DNA from 2 places in the Stenotrophomonas maltophilia genome. Region 1 is predicted to be linked to the other one. Evidence: riboswitches for the same ligand, from Rfam matches in the RefSeq annotation. Region 1 holds a riboswitch; the other holds the start of a gene.
What was found. Region 1 has a riboswitch for glycine ahead of EZ304_RS08860 (trimeric intracellular cation channel family protein). Riboswitches for the same ligand answer to the same signal wherever they lie in the genome.
Positions count from the first base shown of each region.

Region 2: another riboswitch for glycine. It lies ahead of gcvP (aminomethyl-transferring glycine dehydrogenase); the one in region 1 lies ahead of EZ304_RS08860 (trimeric intracellular cation channel family protein).

Region 1 covers NZ_CP037858.1:1,947,656-1,956,245, forward strand. Annotated here, with positions in the region: gene EZ304_RS08830 (NAD(P)/FAD-dependent oxidoreductase) at 1-992, shown strand, start outside; gene EZ304_RS08835 (hypothetical protein) at 1,062-1,850, shown strand; gene EZ304_RS08840 (XVIPCD domain-containing protein) at 1,847-3,487, shown strand; gene EZ304_RS08845 (hypothetical protein) at 3,479-3,916, opposite strand; gene EZ304_RS08850 (nuclear transport factor 2 family protein) at 3,920-4,351, opposite strand; gene EZ304_RS08855 (GIY-YIG nuclease family protein) at 4,491-4,766, opposite strand; glycine riboswitch at 4,807-4,896, shown strand; glycine riboswitch at 4,910-5,013, shown strand; gene EZ304_RS08860 (trimeric intracellular cation channel family protein) at 5,098-5,715, shown strand; gene EZ304_RS08865 (MdtA/MuxA family multidrug efflux RND transporter periplasmic adaptor subunit) at 6,001-7,167, shown strand; gene EZ304_RS08870 (multidrug efflux RND transporter permease subunit) at 7,164-8,590, shown strand, end outside.
Region 2 covers NZ_CP037858.1:1,263,120-1,271,709, forward strand. Annotated here, with positions in the region: gene EZ304_RS05850 (M2 family metallopeptidase) at 1-1,045, shown strand, start outside; gene EZ304_RS05855 (hypothetical protein) at 1,165-1,557, opposite strand; gene EZ304_RS05860 (siderophore-interacting protein) at 1,627-2,523, opposite strand; gene EZ304_RS05865 (multidrug effflux MFS transporter) at 2,665-3,891, opposite strand; glycine riboswitch at 4,192-4,294, shown strand; gene gcvP (aminomethyl-transferring glycine dehydrogenase) at 4,357-7,224, shown strand; gene EZ304_RS05875 (VOC family protein) at 7,317-7,727, opposite strand; gene EZ304_RS05880 (amino acid permease) at 7,831-8,590, opposite strand, start outside.

The sequences.
Region 1 (8,590 bases):
GCACGCTGGACTACGACAGCCTGCTGCTGGCCACCGGCGCCACCCACGCCTACTTCGGCAACGACCAATGGGCCGATGATGCGCCCGGCCTGAAGACGCTGGACGATGCCATCGCGCTGCGCCGCAAGCTGCTGCTGGCCTTCGAACGTGCCGAGGCCGAACCGGACCCGGCAAAGAAAGCGGCGTGGCTGAGCTTTGCCATCGTTGGCGGTGGACCCACCGGCGTCGAACTGGCCGGCACCCTGGCCGAAATCGCGCGGCATACGCTGCGCAATGAATTCCGCCACATCGACCCGGCCAGCGCCAAGGTGCGGCTGGTCGAAGCAGGCCCACGCGTGCTGTCCTCGTTCCCGGAAGTACTTTCGTTGAAGGCGCGCCGGCAGCTGGAAAAGCTCGGCGTGGAAGTGCTGACCGGTACCCCGGTGAGCGACATCGACAGCCAGGGTTTCAAGCTCGGCGATCAGTTCGTGCCGGCACGCACCGTGGTCTGGGCCGCCGGCGTTGCCGCTTCACCGCTGGCGCGCACGCTGGAGGTGCCGCTGGACCGCGCCGGACGCGTGCAGGTGCAACCGGACCTGACCCTGCCCGGTCATCCCGAGCTGTTCGTGGCCGGCGACCTGGCCGCGCTGAACCAGGCCAACGGCAAGCCGGTACCCGGTGTGGCGCCCGCGGCCAAGCAGATGGGCAAGTACGTGGCCGAGGTCATCCGCGCGCGCCTGCACGGCAAGCCCGAACCCGGTCCGTTCAAGTACGCCGACTACGGCAATCTGGCCACCATCGGCCGCATGGCCGCCATCGTGCACCTGGGCAGACTGCAGCTGTCGGGCATCCTGGCCTGGTGGTTCTGGCTGGCCGCGCACGTGTTCTTCCTGATCGGTTTCCGCAACCGCATCGTGGTACTGCTGAACTGGGCCGTGGCGTACTGGAGCTACCAGCGCAGTGCGCGCATCATCTTCGGCGATGACCAGGACGACCGACGGCCGAGGCGCTAGGTCCCGGGCCCCGGTGGCCTTCACGCACGGGCTGCTAGCGTAAGCCGGTCGCTCATGGAATGAAGCCGCATGGATCTGCTGAAATGGTTGCCCGCCGTGGTCGCAGCCGCCCTGCTCTCGGGCTGTCCTGCGGGGCAGTCGCAGGCGGAAGTCTCCGCCCCCTCGCCAGCGCCCTCTCCGCGCCTGTCACCCGGTACCTACTCGACCGAGCGAGGATGGGGACAGCTGCTGCTGCAGGCACGCCCTGGCAGCACGTCGCTGCAGTTCCATCTGGAGACTGAATCCTCCGGCGCCGGATGCAGCCTGGCGGGCACGCTCGGCGACGATCTGCAGTCCGTCGCGGTGGATCCCGCACCCGGCGCAGCGCAATGCCTGCTCACGATGCAACCTACCGCCCAGGGCGTCGAGGTCGGTACGCGCACGGCCGATGCCTGCGCCGCCTACTGCGGCAGCAACGGTGGGTTCAAGGGCCACTACCTTGCGGTGAGCGACCGTTGCATGACGGACAACGTTGCCGCCGCGTTGCGCCAGGCGGCTGCAAAGACCGCGCCGTATTCCGCCGCCGGCACCGCCAGCACGCTGGAATCGCTCCAGGCATCCTGCGCGGATACGCTTCCATTGAGCACGATCGCCGACATCAGGCTGGCGATCGCTTCGGCCCAGCATGACGCGGGAAACAACGCGGCCTGCCAGGCCGCACTGTCGCCCTATGCCGAAGACGCCGCGCGCAGCGATGACGAACTTGCAGACGGGATGTCACCGGCTGCAGCGGACGAGTACGTCGGCCTCATCGCATCCGTGCGCGAAGCGCTGAAGATGTGTGGACGCACCGCCAACGGCAAGGAGAACAGCCCATGAGCACCGCACCGCAGGATCGTCCGCAGCTCAGCGATGCGCAGCTGCGCACACTGGCCTACTTCGCCATCGGCGTGGCGTCCGAGGGCAGCAACGCCGGCCGCAACGTGGCCTACCAGCTGTCCTTTGCCGGCAACATCAGCGGCAATGTCATGACGCCGGTGGGCAACAGTGGTTTTTCCATCGGCACGCTGCAGACCGATCTGGGCCAGCACCCGGAGGTGGCGACCCAGCTGGTGGACGCCTATCAGCGCTGGGCGCGCCAGCAGCAGCCCTCGCTGGAGCTTGATGCACGCCAGCGGCAGCAGACGGTTTCCGACCTGCAGCGCGATGGCGACGGCATCAGGGCACAGAATGGGCGCGCATTGGATGGGACCGTCCGCGGACATCTGAACACCTTCCTTGCATCCAGCGACGGCGTTGCGTTCGTGCATGCACACGATGTCAGCCAGGTCGACCGACTGCTCCGCCACGGCGATGGCCGCCGGGATCCTGGCGGCGCGATGCAGCAGCTGCGCGGCACGGACCTGTACCAGCATGCGTCGCTGGATGACCAGGCCAAGCTTGCCACCATGCTGATGAAGCTGGAGAACCAGGCAGGGTTGAGCCGCTATCCTGGCGTTCTGCGGTCGATTGCCAGCGGCGATCTGGCCAGCGTGGATGACGTCAAGACACGGATCGACGGCATGCTTCCCAACCGCGTCGTACGCGGCAGGGAACAGCCCGACTACCTGGAAAGCGGCGTGGAGCACGCCCTGAAGGGCACCGAGGTCTTCAACCGGTTGCGAGCCGCAGGGCCAGGCAATCCGATGCGCGATGTGTTCGCCGGTGTCTCCGCCGACCCGCTGGCCAGCCCGGTGGCGCTGGCTGCCGATCGCGTACACCCCGAGGCCCTGCATCGCTACGAAGTGGTCAAGACCCTGTTCCTGCAGAACACCGAGGCACCGGCCTACCTCGATGCCCTGCAGCACGGGCGCTCACATGCCTGGGGCCGCCCGCAGGCGGCCGGCAGCTCGCCGGCCACCGCCGGCCTGTACGCCTCCGGCGATGATCTGGTGATCTGGAACCGGGACGGTCGCGGCCACGCTTTCATCGATGGCCAGTGGTCCACCGTGCCGCGTGCGGAACTGCATCGCCAGCAGAATGCCGACGGCTCCATCGACCTCAACCGCGCCCCGCGCAACGGGATGCCCGAACAGCTGCTGCACGTCGAACCCGCACAACCGGAGCGACGGCGTGCCGCGCTTTCCGACCCGCTGCTGCAACAGGCCGAGGAGGCGGTGCGGCGCCTGGAGGACAGCCGGGCCCAGCCTTTCGGCGAAAACGCGCAACGCCTTGCAGCCAGCTCGACCTGCCTGGCCCGCGAGGCCGGGCTGACACGCATCGACCATGTCGTGCTGGGCGCCTCGCCTTCGCAGGATGGCAGGGCGGAAACGCTCTTCGTCGTGCAGGGCGATCCGTCCGACCCGGCCCATCTCAGGGCACAGATGCCGGCCGCGCAGGCATTTGCCACCCCCGTGGACACGTCATTGGCGCAGTTGCAGACGATGAATGACGCACACCGACAGACCGATGCGCGCTCCCGGCAGGAGGAGCTGGATCACCAGAGCACCCTGTCCCAGCAGGCCCGGTCAGTCTGATCCGCGCCCATGCAACGGTCGGGGCGGGCAGTACCCTTCGGCCCGCGCCGTGCCGGCGATCTGCCGTGACGACCAGTGCCGGGTGATCCAGATGGTCAGTGCTGCCGAGCTCAGGTGCCAGCGCAGCATGCTGTGGCGTGGATGGTGGCCGAGGTGGACGCGTGCGATCCAGGAGGCTTCGAGCTCGACATCCGGCACGTTCACCTTCGTATTCACCCCCACGTGGCGCGCCGTGAATCGCCATGGATCCATCGGTACGTGGTGGGCATAGGTCGCAGCACCACACGCGCCGCCGCTCCGCGCGGAATCGACGGGTTGCGGCCGGCCCTCGGCCGCGACCAATCCCAGCAGATACAGCAGGCCCGGCAGCAGGGCCAGGAAGGTCAACAGCAGAAACAGCGCGATCCACGCCCGGCCCGCCGCACGCATCGGTCACTGCGCCTTCGGCTTCGGGTACCACAACGCGTTGACGATGACCCAGCGCTGCTCGAAGCGCCCCATGTGGAAGTAGTCGACGAACCACGGTGTTTCCAGCCGCACCGAGGCGGCGTTGCCGGTCACATCCAGTACCGTGCAGCGGCGGTCCCATTGCTCCTTCGGGGTCTTCAGCGCGCCCTGCTTCGTCAGTGAGACCAGTTCTTCCTTGGACATCCGGCGCAGTCCAAGGCGCTCATCGGGTGTATCACCGAGGACCGCGCGCTTGGCCAGGTCCGGGTGCAGGGACCGGGCGACGCGCTGTGGGTCCGCCTCCAGCTGGCCGTCGACGTAGTCATGGCAGGTGGCTTCGATGGCCGCGATGGTGGCCGGGTCGGCGGCGGGGCTTGTGGCTGCGGAAAGGGCGAACAGCAGGGCGATCGTGGACATCCGGGTCTCCGGCGCTGAGGGCTGGGCGATCATGGCACGTGCAAGCCGCATCCAGGCATGGCGTGGACCTACCGTAGAGCCGAGCCCATGCCCGGGTCCTGCAACGGGCAGACGGAACAGCAGCCGAGCGCGGGCTCGGCTACAGAAGTCCAGCGTCCAGGGCCTGCAGCCAGGCCAGCTTGCGTTCGCGCGGCTGCTGCTTGAGTTGCCATTCGGCGCGCGAGGCGGCGGAACGGTCCGGGTATTCGCGCACGGCCAGCACGCGCAGTGGCGGCCGCGACCGTGTGTAGCGCGCGCCCTTGCCCGCCTGGTGGGCGGCGAAGCGTGCGTCCACGTCGGTGCTGATACCTGCGTAATAGCTGCCATCGCGGCATTCGAGCAGGTACAGGAACCACGGGCGGGGGGACGGGGCCATGCCGGGATTATGCCGTGCTGCACTGCAGCGGATATACTGGCGGCCGAATGCAGGAGAGAGGCGCCGCGCTGGCGCCCGCCGAAGGCGCAGGCTCCCATGATCGCTCAGGCCGGTGGGCTGGAATCCCACCAACCATGCATTCGACTCGCCGAGCTGGAGAGAGGTCACCGGGCATGCCCGGGACGATCCGCCGAAGGGGCACGCGGCCCACGCCGCTGAACTCTCAGGCAAAAGGACAGCGGGAGCGGCACCGGTCATCGTCATCCCGTCATTGCGCAGGCAGTGGCGGTAGTCGCGCATGGCCGGCCCCACCGCGCCCGGAGCCTGCCCCATGCTGCTGTCCATCATCTACCTGATCGCCATTTCCGCTGAAGCCATGACCGGCGCGCTGTCCGCCGGCCGCCGCCGCATGGACCTTTTCGGCGTGGTCATGATCGCCTGCGTCACCGCCCTTGGTGGTGGTTCGCTGCGCGACATCCTGCTCGGCCACTACCCGCTGGGCTGGGTGAAGCATCCCGAGTACCTGGGCTTCACCGTGTGCGCGGCGCTGATCGCTACCTGGGTGGCGCGCTGGATGCACCACTTCCGCCGCACCTTCCTGGTGCTGGACGGGCTGGGCCTGATCGCCTTCACCCTGATCGGCTGCTCGATCGCACGCGAGGCCGGCCATGCCACGCCCATCGTACTGATTGCCGGCATGCTGACCGGTGCGTTCGGTGGCGTGCTCCGCGACATACTCTGCAACGAAGTACCGCTGATCTTCCAGAAGGAGCTGTACGCGATCATCGCGCTGCTGACCGGCGCGGCGTACCTGTTGCTGCTGCACTGGGGCGTGGCCGACGCCACCGCGATCCTGTGCTGCCTCGGCGGCGGCTTCGCCCTGCGCCTGCTGGCAATCCACTACCGCTGGGAAATGCCGAAGTTCGTCTATCACGACGAAGTGCATTGATGGTTTGACGGTGGTGCCGGCCGCTGGCCGGCAACACTGCATACGCCCGCAGATTCCAGCAGGTTGCCGGCCAGCGGCCGGCACCACCGATTGCGTTGCATGACCAAGGTCACGCGGCGACGGTTCGCGTAAACCGCTACCATTGGCACCCCGTCGCACGCGCGACGGCATCCAGCCACGCCGCGCCCGCGGCCCCGCCAGACACTCCCTCCCCGCTGCCCGTGGTGCCCGTGAACGCGCCGACGGGCCCGCATGTCCCTGCGCGCGCAGGGCGCAGGATGCCCCATGTCTGTCGCCGAAAATTCCCGCTTCCGCCGTGCCCGCTCGTTGTGGGCGGTGCTGGCCCTTGCCCTCGTCGCCGTTCTGGCGTGGTGGCTGTGGCCCCGGAACGACGCCGGCAGCCGCGACGATGCACCGGGCAAGACGGTGCCGGTACGCGTGGCGCGCGCCAGTGCCGAGCCGCTGGTGCTGCGCCTGAAGGCGGTCGGTACGGTCACCCCGCTGCACAGCGTGGTGGTGCGCAGCCGCGTGGATGGCGAACTGCTGCGCCTGCACTTCCAGGAAGGGCAGCAGGTGAACGCCGGCGACCTGCTGGCGCAGATCGACCCACGCCCGTATGAAGTGAAGCTGGCGCAGGCCCAGGGCACCCAGCAGCAGAACCTGGCCGAGCTGGAAAACGCCGAACGGCAGCTGCAGCGCTACCGCGAACTGCAGAAGCAGAACTACGTGTCCGGGCAGGAACTGAGCGACCAGCAGAGCAAAGTGCGCCAGCTGCAGGGCCGCCGGCTCAGCGACCAGGCGTCTGTTGATGAAGCACGCCTGCAGCTGCAGTACACCCGCATCACCGCGCCGGTCAGTGGCCGCGTCGGGCTGCGGCGGTTGGACGTGGGCAACCTGGTACGCGCCAGCGATGCCGAAGGCCTGGTGACACTGGCGCAGACTGCACCGATCAGCGTGCTGTTCACCGTGCCCGAACCCGAGCTGCCTGCACTGCTCGATGCCGTGCAGGCGCAACCGTCGCTGGCGGTGGAAACCTGGGACCGCGAAGAACGCCGGCAGCTGGCGCGCGGCTCGCTGTCCAGCCTCGACAACCGCATCGATACCACCACCGGCACGCTGAAGCTGCGTGCGCACTTCGACAACCACGATCTGGCGCTGTTTCCCAACCAGTTCGTCAACGTACGCCTGCAGCTGGGCGAGCAGCCCGCCCTGCTGATTCCCGATGCCGCCGTACAGTTCGGCAGCCAGGGCAACTACGTGCATGTCGTCGGCAAGGACAACACGGCGCAGCGGCGCGTGGTAGTGCTCGGCCCTGCCGATGACGGCCGCGTGGCCGTGCGTTCGGGCTTGGCCGCAGGTGACCAGGTGGTGATCGAAGGCATCGACGGACTGGAAGACGGCACGGCGGTGGAGATCATCGCCGGGGAGGCCGCGACCAAGGCCGGCGCATGAACCTCTCGCGTCCGTTCATCCTCAGGCCTGTCGCCACCACGCTGCTGATGGTGGCGCTGCTGCTGTCCGGCGTGCTGGCCTATCGCCTGCTGCCGGTGGCTGCACTGCCACAGGTCGACTACCCGATCATCCAGATCACCACGCTGTACCCCGGTGCCAGCCCGGAACTGACCACACGCACGATCACTGCGCCGCTGGAGCGCCAGCTCGGGCAGATTCCCGGCCTGAAGCAGTTGTCGTCGACCAGTTCCGGCGGTGCGTCGGTGATCACCCTGCAGTTCGGACTGGAGGTGTCGCTGGGCGTAGCCGAACAGGACGTGCAGGCCGCGATCAACGCCGCCGGTAGCTTCCTGCCCGGCGACCTGCCCGTGCCGCCGGTCTACCGCAAGGTCAATCCGGCCGATACGCCGATCCTGACCCTGGCGGTGACCTCGCAGGGCCTGTCGCTGCCGCAGGTGCATGACCTGGTGGATACGCGCATCGCGCAGCGCCTGGCGCAGCTGCCCGGTGTCGGCCTGGTCAGCCTGGCCGGTGGCCAGCGCCCTGCCGTGCGTATCCAGGTCAATCCGGCGGCACTGGCCGCCAACGGCCTGGGCATGGACCACATCCGCACCGCCATCGCCGCGGCCAACGTCAACCTGCCCAAGGGCAGCTTCGACGGCCCGATCCGCGCGGTGATGCTCGATGCCAATGACCAGATGCGCAGCGTGGATGAGTACCGTGCACTGGTGCTGGCCTGGCGCGACGGCGCGCCGCTGCGGCTGGGCGACGTGGCCACCATCACCGATGGCGCCGAGAACCGCCAGCTGGCGGCGTGGAGCGGCACCACCCCGGCAGTGCTGGTGAACATCCAGCGCCAGCCCGGTGCAAACGTGATCGCCGTGGTCGAACAGGTGCGTACGCTGCTGCCGCAGCTGCAGGCTACGCTGCCGGCCGGCGTGCAGATGAACGTGCTGAGCGACCGCACCGAATCGATCCGCGCGTCGGTGCGCGGCGTGCAGAAGGAACTGGTGCTGGCCATCGGCCTGGTGGTGTTGGTCACGTGGGTATTCCTGCGCAACCTGCCGGCCACACTCATTCCCAGCGTCGCGGTACCGCTGTCGCTGATCGGTACCTTCGCAGTGATGCTGCTGGCCGGCTATTCACTCAACAACCTCACGCTGATGGCGCTGACCATCGCTACCGGCTTCGTGGTGGACGACGCCATCGTGATGCTGGAGAACATTGCCCGCCATCTGGAAGAAGGTGAAAGCCCGCGCGAAGGCGCGCTGAAGGGGGCGGCCGAGATCGGCTTCACCCTGGTGTCGCTGACCGTTTCACTGATCGCGGTGCTGATCCCGCTGCTGTTCATGGCCGACCTGGTGGGCGCGCTGTTCCATGAATTCGCAGTGACACTGGCGGTAGCCATCGGCATCTCGCTGCT
Region 2 (8,590 bases), 680 kb from region 1:
GGCACTGGAAAAGCAGTACCAGACCAACCTGAGCGCGGCGCTGGCCAAGGCCGGCAAGGACGCCAACGTGGCTGCCCAGTACAAGGCGCAGCGCGAGGCCGAACTGCGTACCGCCAAGCAGATGACCGAGCGCGCGCAGGACTTCTACGTGTCGCTGGGCATGCCGTCGCTGCCGCAGTCGTACTGGGAAAAAACCCAGTTCATCAAGCCCGATGACCGCGACGTGGTCTGCCACGCCAGCGCCTGGGACATGAACATGGAAGGCGACGTGCGCACCAAGATGTGCATCAAGCCGAACGAAGAAAACTTCACCACCATCTACCACGAGCTGGGCCACATCTATTACGACCTGGCCTACAACCCGCTGCCGCCGCTGTTCCAGGGCGGTGCCAACGATGGCTTCCATGAAGCGATCGGCGACACCATCGTGCTGGCGATGACGCCCAAGTACCTCAGCTCGATCGGCCTGGTCGACGCGCCGACAGAGAGCCGCGAGGCGGTCATCAACAACCAGATGCGCATGGCGCTGTCCGGTGTGTCGTTCCTGCCGTTCGGCCTGATGATCGACCGTTGGCGCTGGGGCGTATTCGACGGTTCGATCACCGCCGACAACTACAACAAGGCGTGGTGGGACCTGAAGGCCAAGTACCAGGGCGTGGCCCCGGCCAGCACCCGTGGCGAAGAGTTCTTCGACCCGGGCGCGAAGTACCACGTGCCGGGCAACACCCCCTACACCCGCTACTTCCTGGCGCGCATCCTGCAGTTCCAGTTCTACAAGGGCCTGTGCGACGCGTCGGGCTACAAGGGCCCGCTGCATGAGTGCACCTTCTACGGCAACAAGGAAGCCGGCCAGAAGTACTGGGCGATGCTGAGCAAGGGTGCCAGCCAGCCGTGGCAGGCCACGTTGAAGGAGCTGACCGGTACCGACAAGCTCGATGCCGGCCCGATGATCGAGTACTTCACGCCGGTCAACGAGTGGCTGAAGCAGCAGAACGAAGGCCAGATGTGCGGCTGGCAGGCCAACGCGGCCCCGGCGGCAAAATGAAAGAAGGGGCGGGTCCGCGAGGATCCGCCCCTTTCCGGTAGTGCCGGCCGCTGGCCGGCAACTGCACGGTGGAAATGCGTCTGGCAGCCGGCCAGCGGCCGGCTCTACCGCAACAGCGATCAGCTGTTCTTCTTGGCCGCCATCGCAGCGGCCAACTCGGCCTTGAATTCCTCGAAGGTCTGGCCCTTCTCCCTGGCTTCGGCCTGTGCGGCATCGCGCAGCGCGTCGGAGTACATCAGGCGCACCGGCGTGCCATTGCGTTCGTGCAGCTCACCGGCCTGCATGATCAGCGCCAGCACCTGTGCGGCGCTTTCGCTGTGGCCGGCAATGCGGCCATCCATGCCCAGCACCCATTCGCCGTCGCGGCGCACGACACCGGCCAGCAGGGTGCGCTGCGCATCGCGCAGTTCCGCATGCGGCTCCACCGGCGAGGCCTGGGCAGCGGCCTTGTTGGCGGCCTGCTTTTCCTGGCGACGGCGCTGGTCGCGGCGGGTCTTGGAGCTGGTGGACATGGTGCGGTACCGCTGCGAAAGGGGGGCGCAAGGATAGCGCACCCCGCCCGCAGCACCGCTTCACACCCCTCAGTCCAGCACTTTGCCGTGCCGCCAGTAGCCCATGAAGGTGATCGCGCGGCGGTCCAGCCCGCAGTCGCGGACCAGATGGCGACGGACCGCCATCACCGACCCCGCCTCGCCTGCCACCCAGGCATACAGCGGCCCGGCCACGCTGGCATCGGCCTGCTCCCACAGGATCTGCGCGTCAATGTCGATCTCTTCCAGCTCGTCGCCTGCGGCCACGCTCGAGGCCGCTGCCAGGCGCGCCTGCACCGCCTGCAACAGAGGCTGTCCGTAGGCCGCCTGCCCGCGTGGCAGCCAGACCAGCTCGGCCGTGTCCGGGGCCTTCAACGGCACCGCATCCCCGGCCTGGGCGACCTCCAGCAGCGCCAGCGTGCGTGGCGGATCGGCCAGCGCGGCCAGTTCCTCGAGAATGCCGGCTACCGCCGGTAGCGCGGTTTCATCCGCCACCAGCAGCACCTGGCCGACACCCGCCGGCGGCTTCCATTCCCAGCCTTCGCTGCTGTCGGCACAGTCCGCATCGGGGGCCAGCAGCACTACGCGGTCGCCCGGCCGCGCGCGGATGGCCCAGCGCGAGGCCGGCCCGGTTTCACCATGCAGCACGAAATCAACGTCGACCTCGCCCTGCTCGGCACGCAGCTGGCGGATGGTGTAGGTGCGCATCGGCGGGCGCTGGTCGTCCGGCAGCGCGCGATAGCGTGGATACCAGTCTTCACCGCTGGGGACCTGCGGCACGTCCTGGCCGGGCAAGGGGAAGAACACCTTGATGCGCTGGTCCGGGCCTTCGGTCTTCATCCGTGCCACGTCGGCACCGGTGAACACCATGCGGTCAAGGGAAGGGGAAAGAACGCGGCGCTCCTTCAGCGCCACCTCGAACAGGCGATAGGTCTGCTGCGCAGCCATGGGGGAACCTCATGCAACGACATCGGATCGGCTGGCTGTCGTGCATCCACGCACCGGCTGGCTGGAGTCCCCAGCCTAGTCCGGTCGTTCCTGGCCGCAAGCGTTGGAGACAGCGCGGCCCGCACTACCCCTGCGCACTGCTCAATGGCCCGTGCAGACTGCCTGCGCCGCGCGCTCGCGCTGGTGCTCCCAGTACCAGAACACGAATCCGGCGCCGAAGAACGCAGCCTGGCCCAGTGCCAGGTGCAGCGGGCTGGCACTGAGCAGCGGCGACACCACGCCAGCCACCACCGTGCTGATCATCAGCTGCACGAAGGCCTGCAGGGACGATGCCAGGCCACGCTGGTGCGGGTACATGTCCAGCACCGCCAGGGCCAGGATCGGGAAGATCAGCGACATGCCCATGCCGCCCAGGAAGATCGGCAGCACCGCCCACGGCAGCACGAACTGCGGCGACAGCGCCACGTAGCCGACATTCAGCAGCGCCGACAGCGCGCACAGGCTGAAACCGATGGCGACCTGGCGTGTGGGCGTGGTGTGCCCGGCCATGCGCCCGGACAGGAACGAGCCGGTGGTCATGCCGCCGATGGTGGGAATGAACAGCCAGGCGAAGCCGCCCTCGCCCAGATGCAGGTGCTGCATCACGAACACCGGTGCCGAGGAGATGTACAGGAAGATGCCGCCGAAACCGATGCTGCCGGCCAGCGCCAGGCGCAGGAAGCGCGGGTTGAAGCCGATGCGCACATAGTCACGCAGCAGCACGCGCGGCGACAGCGGTACCCGTGCCTCGACCGGGTGGGTTTCCGGCAGGAAGCGCGCGGTGGCCGCCAGCAGCACCAGCCCGAACACCACCAGGAACCAGAAGATCAGCGGCCAGCCGGCGCCACTGAGCAGGATCCAGCCGCCGATGATCGGTGCGATCGCCGGGGCGATGCCGAACAGCATCGACACCTGGCTCATCAGCCGCTGCGCATCGTGGCCGTGGTACAGGTCGCGGATCACCGCGCGGCCGACAATCATGCCGACACCCGCAGACAGGCCCTGCAGCGCGCGGAACGCCAGCAGCGTCGTCAGGTCGGTGGACAGCGCACAGCCGACCGAGGCGCCGACGAACACCACCAGGCCGCCCAGGATCACCCGCTTGCGGCCCCAGGCATCGGACAGCGGGCCGTGCGCCAGGCTCATCAGGCCGTAGAACAGCAGGTACACGCTGATGGTCTGCTGCACCGCCACCTCGTCCACTGCCAGGCGCTGGGCCAGCTGCGGGAACGCGGGGAAAATGGTGTCGATCGAGAACGGGCCGAACATGGCCAGGCCGGCAAGCAGCAGGGCCATGCGGCGAGTGGAGGGAGCAACGGCAGCGGTCATGGAGGAAGCGTCCGGCAGGGCCATGCGGGGCACGCACGGCGGGCGCCGGTCCCGCTGCAACGGGGACGGCGCCAGATGAATTCGGGTATCCGCCCATCATAGGCGGGGATTGCACCCGACGCCATGCAGCACTGCACAAAACGCACGACCGGGCCATCGGCCATTCAGGCGCGGTGACCTGGCGCGGAGGCGGCCGCCGCGCCCGCAACGGGCTATAATCAGCGGGCAACACGGTGGGAGAAGCGGAACACCGCTGCCGAAGGCGCAACGCCCGTAATCGCTCAGGCCCGATACCACCCGTAACACAACTCTGGAGAGACCGGTTCGATCCGGCGCCGAAGGGGCACGAAGCTGCGGTCCGCCGCACTTTTAAACTCTCAGGCAAAAGGACAGAGGGGCGCCCCGCAGACCGCCGACCGGCGGCTTGTGCCCGTGCGTGTGCCCTTTCCTGACGGATCCTTCGCCATGTCCCAGAACACCCCTTCCCTGCGTGAGCTCGAGCACCACAATGCGTTCGTCGAGCGCCACATCGGCCCCAACGACGCCGAGATCGCGCAGATGCTCGATGTCGTCGGCCACGCGTCGCTGGATGCGATGACCGATGCCATCGTGCCGGCCAAGATCAAGTCGCCGGCGCCGCTGGCGCTGCCGGAGTCGATGACCGAAGTGCAGGCACTGGCGAAGATCCGTGCGATCGCCGACAAGAACACCGTGCTGCGCAGCTTCATCGGCCAGGGCTACTACGGTACCCACACGCCGAACGTGATCCTGCGCAACATCCTGGAAAACCCGGCCTGGTACACCGCCTACACCCCGTACCAAGCGGAAATCTCGCAGGGCCGCATGGAAGCGCTGATCAACTTCCAGACCCTGTGCGCCGACCTGACCGGCATGGAAATCGCCAACGCCTCGCTGCTGGACGAAGCCACCGCAGCTGCTGAAGCGATGACCCTGGCCAAGCGTTCGGCCAAGTCCAAGTCGGATACTTTCTTCGTGCACGACGCCGTGCATCCGCAGACGCTGGAACTGCTGCGTACGCGCGCCGAGCCGATGGGCATCGTGCTGCGCGTCGGCACCCCGGCCGAAGCGCTGGAAGCGGAAGCCTTCGGCCTGCTGCTGCAGTACCCGGATACCTTCGGCCAGGTGGGCGACTACAAGGCGCTGGTCGATGCCGTGCACGCACGCGGCGGCCTGGTGGCCGTGGCCACCGACCTGCTGGCCCTGACCCTGCTGGCCGCCCCGGGCGAATGGGGCGCGGACATCGTGGTCGGCAACAGCCAGCGTTTCGGCGTGCCGTTCGGCTTCGGTGGCCCGCACGCCGCCTTCATGGCCTGCCGTGACGCCTACAAGCGCTCGATGCCGGGCCGGCTGATCGGCGTTTCGGTCGATGCCCAGGGCAACCCGGCCTACCGCCTGACCCTGCAGACCCGCGAGCAGCACATCCGCCGCGAGAAGGCTACCTCCAACATCTGTACCGCGCAGGTGCTGCTGGCGGTGATGGCCTCGATGTACGCCGTTTACCACGGCCCGGAAGGCCTGACCCGCATTGCCCGCCGCACCCATCGCCTGGCCTCGATCCTGGCCGCAGCGCTGCGCAGTGCCGGCGTGCAGGTCGGTGGCGACTTCTTCGACACCCTGCATGTCACCGGCGTGCACGCCGATGAGATCCACGCCAAGGCCCGCGCCGCCGGCTACAACCTGCGCGCGATCGACAGCGACTCGGTCGGCATCAGCCTGGACGAAACCACCACCCGCGCCGACATCGTTGCCGTGGCTGCCGTGTTCGGCGCCGCGCTGGACGTCGACGCGCTGGATGCCAGCACCGCCGACGCGCTGCCGGCCGGCCTGCTGCGCCAGTCTGGATTCCTGACCCACCCGGTGTTCAACACCCACCACAGCGAGCACGAGCTGCTGCGCTACCTGCGCTCGCTGGCCGACAAGGACCTGGCGATGGACCGCACGATGATCCCGCTGGGCTCGTGCACGATGAAGCTCAACGCCACCGCCGAGATGATCCCGGTGACCTGGCCGGAGTTCTCGCAGATCCACCCGCTGGTGCCGGCCGACCAGGCGCTGGGTTACAAGGAACTGATCGACACGCTGGAAGCGATGCTGGTCGAATGCACCGGCTACGACGCGGTCAGCGTGCAGCCGAATTCCGGCGCACAGGGCGAGTACGCCGGGCTGCTGGCGATCCGCGCCTACCACCGCTCGCGCGGTGAAGGCCACCGCGACATCTGCCTGATCCCGGACTCGGCGCACGGCACCAACCCGGCCTCGGCACAGATGTGCGGCATGAAGGTCGTGGTCACCAAGACCGATGCCAACGGCAACGTCGACGTCGAGGACATCCGCCTCAACGCCGAGAAGTACAGCGACCGCCTGGCCGCGATCATGATGACCTACCCGTCCACGCATGGCGTGTTCGAGGAGGAAGTGGTCGAGATCTGCGAGATCATCCACCAGCACGGCGGCCAGGTGTACACCGACGGCGCCAACATGAACGCCCTGGTCGGCGTGGCCAAGCCGGGCAAGTGGGGGTCGGACGTTTCGCACCTGAACCTGCACAAGACCTTCTGCATCCCGCACGGCGGCGGCGGCCCCGGCGTCGGCCCGTGCGCCGTCAAGGAGCATCTGGCCCCGTTCCTGCCGGGCAAGCTGGGTGACAACGGCCCGGTCGGCATGGTCAGCGCGGCCAGCTTCGGCAGCGCCTCGATCCTGCCGATCAGCTGGATGTACATCGCGATGATGGGCCGCGAAGGCCTGCGCAAGGCCACCCAGGTCGCGCAGCTCAACGCCAACTACATCGCCAAGCGCCTGGCCCCGCACTTCAAGACCCTGTATACCGGCCGCAATGGCCTGGTGGCGCATGAGTGCATCCTCGACGTACGTCCGCTGGAGAAGACCAGCGGCATCGGCGCCGAGGACGTGGCCAAGCGCCTGATCGACTTCGGCTTCCATGCCCCGACCCTGAGCTTCCCGGTGGCAGGTACGCTGATGGTCGAGCCGACCGAGAGCGAATCGCTGCACGAACTGGATCGCTTCATCAGCGCGATGATCCAGATCCGCGAGGAAATCACCGCGATCGAAGACGGCCGCCTGGACCGCGAGGACAACCCGCTGAAGAACGCGCCGCACACCGCCACCGCGGTGACCGCCAGCGAGTGGACCCACGCCTACCCGCGCGAACTGGCCGCCTTCCCGCTGGCCAGCCTGAAGCAGAGCAAGTACTGGCCGCCGGTGGCACGCGTCGACAACGTGTACGGCGACAAGAACGTGATGTGCGCCTGCATCCCGGTCGACGCCTACAAGGATGATGAAGTCGAGGCGTAAGCCTGCGATCCATCGGAAATGAGAACGGCCCGCGCAAGCGGGCCGTTTTCATAAGGGCTCATGGACCAAGATCCACACCCACAACAATCCGATCACGGATCCGGCATCTGCCCCAGGCTCAACTGCCACGACACCCCGAAGCGGTCCTGCACCCAGCCGTAGCGGTTGCTGAAATCGTAATCGCCCACCGGCATCAACCAGTGACCGCCCTCGCCCAGCACGCGCGCGGCACGCTCGAACTGTTCGGCGCCGGAGCACTCCACGAACAGCGAGATCGACGGCGAGAAGGTGAAATCGTGCACGTCCAGGCTGTCGAAGCACAGGTAGTGGGTGCCACCGAGCAGGAAAATGGCCTGGCGGACCTGCCCGGGCACGCCGGCACCGGCGCCGTCCGGATGGCGCTGCATTGCCAGCAGGCGGAAATCGGCGAAGGCCTCGGCGTACAGGGCCAGGGCGGCCTCGGCCTGGCCGGTGAACATCAGGAAGGGGCGACTGCGCAGCATGCGGTACTCCTGGTCAACGGGCCGCTGACGGCCCACACGATCAGGATGGCACGGCGGATGTGCAGCCCCCGTGGTAGTGCCGGCCGCTGGCCGGCAGCTTCAGTCACGCCTCGCGCATGCGCCGGGCGATGGCGCTGCCGGCGGCGATGGTGGCGGTCAGCGCCACCATCGACAGGAACTGCAGGCGGGTATGCGACTCGCTCAGCAGCAGGCCGAAGATCAACGCCAGGATCGCCAGCGCGCACACCGTCAGCCACGGGAAACCGGCCATGCGGAACGGCAGGCGGGTGCCCAGGCGATCCGCGCGGCGGCGCAGCACCAGCTGCGAGACCAGCGACAGTGTCCACACCAGCAGGCAGGTGGAACCGACGATGTTCAGCAGCACCGGCAGCACCCGGTCCGGGAACAGCAGCTCCATCACCGTGGCGGCGAAACCGAACAGAACGCTGGCCAGCACGGCGATGACCGGCACCTGGCGCGGATCGGTCCAGCCCAGCACCGCCGGCGCTTCACGACGCTGTGCCAGCGAATACATCATGCGCGAGGCGCCGTAGAGATTGGCATTGAGCGCTGACAGCAGCGCGATCACCGCGATCAGGGTGATGGCGGTGCCCGCACCCGGGATACGGGCGATATCGAGCACCGCAGCGAACGGCGACTTCAGCGCCTCGCTGGTCCACGGCACTACGGCGATGATCACGCTCAGCGAGCCGATGTAGAACACCAGGATGCGCCAGGCGACGGTGCGGATGGCACGGGCAATGCTGCGTTCGGGGTCTTCGGTCTCGGCGGCAGCGACGGCCACGATCTCGGTACCACCGAAGGCGAACACCACCACCAGCAGCGCGGCACCGATACCGGCC